2 regions of the Bacillus sp. D386 genome follow, and region 2 is predicted to be linked to the other one. Evidence: a T-box and tRNA genes for the amino acid it is inferred to sense, from the RefSeq annotation. Region 2 holds a T-box; the other holds one or more tRNA genes.
The links. The T-box of region 2 lies ahead of ileS (isoleucine--tRNA ligase). A T-box ahead of a tRNA ligase gene usually reads a tRNA of that ligase, here a tRNA-Ile.

Region 1 (3,378 bases), on a different contig from region 2:
GGCATATTATCACCCTTTCTCGAATTTTCTCAATATACTAATTAAACTACTTATTCTGTAACTAAATCAAATGCAAAAATTGTTAATTTAGCTCTAAAAAGCTTTTTTTCACTACTTTTTGGAATTAGTAAGATAAATTAACAGGTATCAGTATAATATATCCAAAATATAGTATATAGAAACTTAAATACTATTATTTTTATGTTAAATATTTCATTATATTGAGAAAAATATCAATGAAGTGGTCTACCACTCAAAAACGAGTTAATTAATTAAAATGTTTACTTAATAAAGTTGTGTAAGAAAATATTAAATTATTTGTTTATTATAGTATTTATCTATAGTAAACAAAATATTCTCATAATTCAAGACCAAAAAGGGAACTTAGATACTTTGGCATATAATATATCTTTCAACATAGAACTTTAGGAAATACAATCGAGGAAAGGATGATTGTGTTGAGTTAATTCTTCTGAGGGCTTCTTTATAATCGATTGAGGATTTAAGAATTAGTATATTCTCTATAAGAGAACATTATCCGTGAAATTTTTTAAATACAAACCTTTACAATTACTTTCCATTGTCTCACGGATCTACTGATTAAAGCAAGACTTAAATAAATGATACCCTCTCAGAAAACTATAAGAAGATGTCTATGCGAGCTTCAATTGCTTATTTATGTTGATATATGGATCATATGAAGGTTTATCGTGAGGCATATTTAATAGCAGAATTTAATACTTAATTTAGGTGGAGTGGAGGTTCGAACAGTAAAATTAGTATAGGGCAAAATGAGAAGGGCTTATAGCAATATTTCCCCAATTCCCAAATGGGGAAACAATTCAAGAATTGACTCACACATCTATTCAAATTACAGGTAGAAGTAGATTTTCAATTTGGTTGATATAATCCTTACTAAAGAAATCATAAAATTTTACTTGGTATTCCTCTTAAAAGTACTTGATGATCAGTTCGGCTTTATTCTCGTTCTATTTTAGACTTTAACCGTTATTAGAATTTTACCTTTGCCTTCTTATAAGGCGTTTAGGAGACAATGTATTGACGGACTGAGCTCTTTTGGCAGTTATGTTTTAATTATTAAGATTTCATTTATTAAAATAATATATAAAAAAACCATGTACATCATGTACATGGTTTTTATGACCCCTACGGGATTCGAACCCGTGTTACCGCCGTGAAAGGGCGGTGTCTTAACCGCTTGACCAAGGGGCCAAATGGCGGAGAAGGAGGGATTTGAACCCTCGCGCCGGTTACCCGACCTACACCCTTAGCAGGGGCGCCTCTTCAGCCTCTTGAGTACTTCCCCAAATATGGCTCCGCAGGTAGGATTCGAACCTACGACCGCTCGGTTAACAGCCGAGTGCTCTACCACTGAGCTACTACGGAATAATGGTATATGGGCCTAAATGGACTCGAACCATCGACCTCACGCTTATCAGGCGTGCGCTCTAACCAGCTGAGCTATAGGCCCGAAGTAAAATTTGGAGCGGGTGAAGGGAATCGAACCCTCATCATCAGCTTGGAAGGCTGAGGTTTTACCACTAAACTACACCCGCACTCTATGGGGCGGCTGATGGGAATCGAACCCACGAATGTCGGAACCACAATCCGATGCGTTAACCACTTCGCCACAACCGCCGTGCATTGTCTTTTTAAAGTTATGGTGGCTCAGGACGGAATCGAACCGCCGACACAAGGATTTTCAGTCCTTTGCTCTACCGACTGAGCTACTGAGCCGTTTTGTATCTTTGTATTTCTCTGATGCTGCTCAATGTCTTACTGATGAGCTAACATTTTATAAATGGCGGTCCGGACGGGACTCGAACCCGCGACCTCCTGCGTGACAGGCAGGCATTCTAACCAACTGAACTACCGGACCATTTATTGCGGGGACAGGATTTGAACCTGCGACCTTCGGGTTATGAGCCCGACGAGCTACCAGACTGCTCCACCCCGCGACAATAATAATTTGTTTCCATATACTACAAGGTATTTAAGGTATATATGGCGGAGGAAGAGGGATTCGAACCCCCGCGCGGTTTAACCCGCCTCCCGGTTTTCAAGACCGGTCCCTTCAGCCAGACTTGGGTATTCCTCCATATATAGTGGTGGACCTTGTAGGACTCGAACCTACGACCGGACGGTTATGAGCCGTCTGCTCTAACCAGCTGAGCTAAAGGTCCTATTTGGTAGCGGCGGAGGGGATCGAACCCCCGACCTTACGGGTATGAACCGTACGCTCTAGCCAGCTGAGCTACACCGCCAAATATTGAATCCTATTAAAGTTTATAATGGTGGAGCCTAGCGGGATCGAACCGCTGACCTCCTGCGTGCAAAGCAGGCGCTCTCCCAGCTGAGCTAAGGCCCCATAAGTTTTAGATGGTCGGGAAGACAGGATTCGAACCTGCGACCCCTTGGTCCCAAACCAAGTGCTCTACCAAGCTGAGCTACTTCCCGCAAAAAGATGGCGCGCCCGAGAGGAGTCGAACCCCTAACCTTTTGATCCGTAGTCAAACGCTCTATCCAATTGAGCTACGGGCGCATTTTTTTTGCAAAAAACTAGTGCCGAGGGCCGGTCTCGAACCGGCACGGTAGTCACCTACCGCAGGATTTTAAGTCCTGTGCGTCTGCCAATTCCGCCACCCCGGCATATAACTTGGCATTGGAGCGGAAGACGGGATTCGAACCCGCGACCCCCACCTTGGCAAGGTGGTGTTCTACCACTGAACTACTTCCGCATATAAGTGCGGGTGAAGGGACTTGAACCCCCACGCCGTAAGGCGCCAGATCCTAAGTCTGGTGCGTCTGCCAATTCCGCCACACCCGCATTTTGTAAATGGTGAGCCATGAAGGACTCGAACCTTCGACCCTCTGATTAAAAGTCAGATGCTCTACCGACTGAGCTAATGGCTCGTACTGATGGTGCCGGCAAGAGGACTTGAACCCCCAACCTACTGATTACAAGTCAGTTGCTCTACCAATTGAGCTACACCGGCTTAATAGATTTAAATGCTTTTCTAAGACACTTAATTATTATAACTTATGTTTTTTATAATTTCACCAAGTATTTTTTGGTAATTTTTAATTTTATAATGGTGGAGGATGACGGGATCGAACCGCCGACCCTCTGCTTGTAAGGCAGATGCTCTCCCAGCTGAGCTAATCCTCCATTTTATTGCCTGGCGACGTCCTACTCTCACAGGGACTCGCGTCCCAACTACCATCGGCGCTGAAGAGCTTAACTTCCGTGTTCGGAATGGGAACGGGTGTGGCCTCTTCGCCATCGTCACCAGACGATTTTGTCAGCGACATTTATTATTATATCGTATTTCTGACATTTTTCAAGAGAAATTTTAA
Region 2 (3,378 bases):
TGATCGGTTGCACGGAAAATTGTTGGCTTTTTCGTTCTCCAATCATGCGGATAAGAGTGTGTAATGAAATCAAGTTTTAACAGAGCACCGACTTCCTCGAGTTTATCCGTGATTTCTTTGTTTGCTTTATCATAGAATAATCCTTCAAATCCAGGAGCATCAGAAGTCATATGGCCTTTTCCATCCACTGGGCAGAGTACTCCAAGATTATATTTCTGACCTACGATAAAGTCATCTTCACCATGTCCTGGCGCAGTATGAACACAGCCTGTACCTGCATCAGTGGTTACATGCTCTCCTAAAATAACAAGTGAGTCACGGTCATACAATGGATGTTTAGTGACTACATATTCCAGTTCAGCACCTTTAACAGTCTTCTCAACTTCAGCATTCTCCCATCCAAGTGTTTCTTTAACGGAAGGCAATAGTGTTTCAGCCACAATATATTTTGTACCATCAACATTCACAAGTACATAATCAAGGCGTGGGTGAACAGCAATTCCAAGGTTAGCTGGAATAGTCCAAGGTGTCGTTGTCCAAATAATGAACTTCGCTCCCTCTTCCACTACTCCTTTGCCGTCCTTCACATCAAATGCAACAAAGATAGATGCTGATTTCTTGTCGTGGTATTCGATTTCCGCTTCAGCTAGTGCAGATTCACTGGAAGGAGACCAATAAACCGGTTTTAATCCTTTATAGATATAGCCTTTTTTCGCCATATCACCGAAAACTTTGATTTGCTCAGCTTCATATTCAGGTTTCAGTGTGATGTAAGGATTTTCCCAGTCCCCTCTTACACCTAAACGTTTAAATTGAGTGCGCTGCTGATCAATTTGTGTATAAGCATATTCCTCACAAAGTTTACGGAAGTCAGCGATTGTCATTTCCTTACGATTTACTTTTTTGTTTTTAGTTAGCGCTGTTTCAATTGGTAAACCATGAGTATCCCAACCTGGTACATATGGCGCATTATAACCATTCATTGATTTAAAGCGAACAATAAAATCCTTTAAGATTTTATTCATCGCATGCCCGATATGAATGTTTCCATTCGCATAAGGAGGTCCGTCATGCAGCACAAATTTAGGAAGGTCCTTTGTACGCTCCTGTACTAATTTGTAAATATTTTTTTCTTCCCAACCTGCTTGAACTTCCGGTTCTCTTTTTGGTAAATTCCCACGCATTGGAAATTCTGTTTTAGGCATCAATAATGTGTCTTTAAATTCCATTCCATTCACTCCTTAAACTTCCTCATAAATAAATACAAAAAAGCCTTTTCATCCCGGTAAAGGGACGAAAAGGCTATATTTCCGCGGTACCACCCTTTTAGAATATTGCCTGACAATATTCCTCTTGGTATTCGTAACGTGAATGACTCGCCGCTATTTACTGCCAGCCAAGCTGGGTTCAAAAGCAGACTCAGGGATGATCTTCCATCCAGATTCTTTTACCGGACTCCCACCTTCCCCGGCTCGCTACAAAAAGTATGATCTGATGTACTGTTCCCGTCTTCGTTTTAACATTTTTTGAATAGATTTGTTAAAATATTATATTCAATAACTTACGATAAAGTCAAGACCTTACATTTCTTCTTCATTCAGGTCGATATCAAATTCAGTGGCATCCACGTCATATTTAAGAAGTTTATCCCAATCTTCACTGTTTAATAAATCAAGCTGGGCTTCAACAAGCATTTTAAAACGCATTCTGAATACTTTAGATTGCTTTTTAAGGTCTTCAATTTCAATAGCAATTTTTCTTGCTTTAGATAATGCCTCATTGACAATTCGGTCAGCATTTTTTTCTGCTTCCTTCATAATCAATTTAGCCTCTTTTTGAGAATTTCGTTTGACATCTTCTCCGGCTTCCTGAGCAATGACGATTGATTTATTCAACGTTTCCTCAATGCTGGAGAAATGCTCAAGGCGTTGTTCCAACTCTTCCACTTTGGCTTCAAGATCTTTCTTATCTCGAAGGACCAACTCGTAATCTTTAATTATTTGGTCAAGAAACTCATTTACTTCATCTTCATCGTAACCGCGGAATCCTCTGCCGAATTCCTTGTTATGTATGTCTAGCGGTGATAATGGCATAGACTGCACCTCCGAATACTGATTCTTCTCTTAATTATTATACTATGCTTTCGACAGTAATGGTGATATTCCTTCTAAATTCCTGATTATTTTTGTATACCACACTTTATTTTCCATTTATCTTTCTTTGTTTTTCCTTCAATGGAAAATATCTTCATTCTTCCTATCCCACGAGTGGATAACACATCACTTTCTCTGATTTCATATGATGGATTATCGACTTGTTTCCAGTTTACCTTAACACGCCCCTGCTGTACGAGTGTTTGGCTCTTTTGCCTCGAAATATTGGCGATAGCCGACAATATCGTATCAATTCTCATGGAGGAAACTGTCACTTGGCATTCCTTCCATTGTTCCGTAACAGTCATAGCCTGATCAGCAGGTATTTCCTGAAACTTTACACCCGCATTGCCCATTTTAGATATATTCATCTCCAGATAGGATGCTACATCTTTTGCAACAACGAATTGTACTCGCTCGCCTTCAATCCATATATCACCAAATTTTTCTCTCTTTAAGCCAACAGACATTAACGTGCCAAGAATCTGCCTATGTTTCAGTGTCGTAAATTTTGCAGAATAAAATAATTCATAAATGGTCAGTTCGTAATCCTCGATTTGCGGTTCATAATAGTCCGGATAGAGGAGCGCTCTTTGCCGCTCGGCCGCTTCGCTTCCTCCAAAAAAGGAAACATGTACATCTCCATTTGTACCAATTAGCATCCTTACAATCTCTGATTCTCTGGGGTCAAGAAAATCTGTCAGTTTAGGGGCATATTGCTCCTGCACTTGATCAATCCATCCAAGCACCTGATCGATAAATTCTCTTTCTTCCTGACGAAAATGCTGATAAATATCCATTTACATCCTCCAGCTAAAATATAAAAGCTCCCTGTTTTGAAAGGGAGCTAACATTCTTCTTAAAAAATGCCTGCCAACGCGGAGATTCCTACTCGTGCCATATTTAACACAAGAATCGCTATAATTGGAGAAATATCAATCATGCCGAGCGAAGGTACAATTCTCCTGAATGGTTCCAAAAACGGCTCACATATGCGTGCTAAAAACATTCCAATTCCTGTATCCCTTGCATTTGGAAACCACGACATTAATATGTAAATAATTAAGGCCCAGGAATATATATCTACTGCTTTATAAAGTATATAAAAAAATATATCCATTATTTACTTACCACCTTATATCCTCCAGTTCATCTTCTTGAGCATATCCAGAGATGGAACCTGAAACATCAACATTATCAGGGGTACATAAGAATATATTTGACC

Region 1: it has a tRNA-Ile gene. The T-box ahead of ileS (isoleucine--tRNA ligase) is inferred to sense a tRNA for this amino acid. The anticodon was not compared.

Annotation. Positions count from the first base shown of each region.
Region 1 covers NZ_VEMV01000007.1:165-3,542, reverse strand. The annotation lists gene glgB (1,4-alpha-glucan branching protein GlgB) at 1-5, opposite strand, end outside; tRNA gene FHY45_RS18775 (tRNA-Glu) at 1,162-1,233, opposite strand; tRNA gene FHY45_RS18770 (tRNA-Ser) at 1,237-1,327, opposite strand; tRNA gene FHY45_RS18765 (tRNA-Asn) at 1,333-1,407, opposite strand; tRNA gene FHY45_RS18760 (tRNA-Ile) at 1,419-1,492, opposite strand; tRNA gene FHY45_RS18755 (tRNA-Gly) at 1,504-1,577, opposite strand; tRNA gene FHY45_RS18750 (tRNA-His) at 1,584-1,659, opposite strand; tRNA gene FHY45_RS18745 (tRNA-Phe) at 1,683-1,758, opposite strand; tRNA gene FHY45_RS18740 (tRNA-Asp) at 1,824-1,900, opposite strand; tRNA gene FHY45_RS18735 (tRNA-Met) at 1,906-1,979, opposite strand; tRNA gene FHY45_RS18730 (tRNA-Ser) at 2,027-2,119, opposite strand; tRNA gene FHY45_RS18725 (tRNA-Ile) at 2,128-2,204, opposite strand; tRNA gene FHY45_RS18720 (tRNA-Met) at 2,209-2,285, opposite strand; tRNA gene FHY45_RS18715 (tRNA-Ala) at 2,314-2,389, opposite strand; tRNA gene FHY45_RS18710 (tRNA-Pro) at 2,402-2,478, opposite strand; tRNA gene FHY45_RS18705 (tRNA-Arg) at 2,487-2,563, opposite strand; tRNA gene FHY45_RS18700 (tRNA-Leu) at 2,585-2,670, opposite strand; tRNA gene FHY45_RS18695 (tRNA-Gly) at 2,685-2,759, opposite strand; tRNA gene FHY45_RS18690 (tRNA-Leu) at 2,767-2,848, opposite strand; tRNA gene FHY45_RS18685 (tRNA-Lys) at 2,859-2,934, opposite strand; tRNA gene FHY45_RS18680 (tRNA-Thr) at 2,942-3,017, opposite strand; tRNA gene FHY45_RS18675 (tRNA-Val) at 3,115-3,190, opposite strand; rRNA gene rrf (5S ribosomal RNA) at 3,199-3,315, opposite strand.
Region 2 covers NZ_VEMV01000002.1:487,246-490,623, forward strand. The annotation lists gene ileS (isoleucine--tRNA ligase) at 1-1,229, opposite strand, end outside; T-box leader at 1,287-1,521, opposite strand; gene FHY45_RS07350 (DivIVA domain-containing protein) at 1,581-2,093, opposite strand; gene FHY45_RS07355 (YlmH family RNA-binding protein) at 2,180-2,953, opposite strand; gene FHY45_RS07360 (YggT family protein) at 3,013-3,273, opposite strand; gene FHY45_RS07365 (cell division protein SepF) at 3,281-3,378, opposite strand, start outside.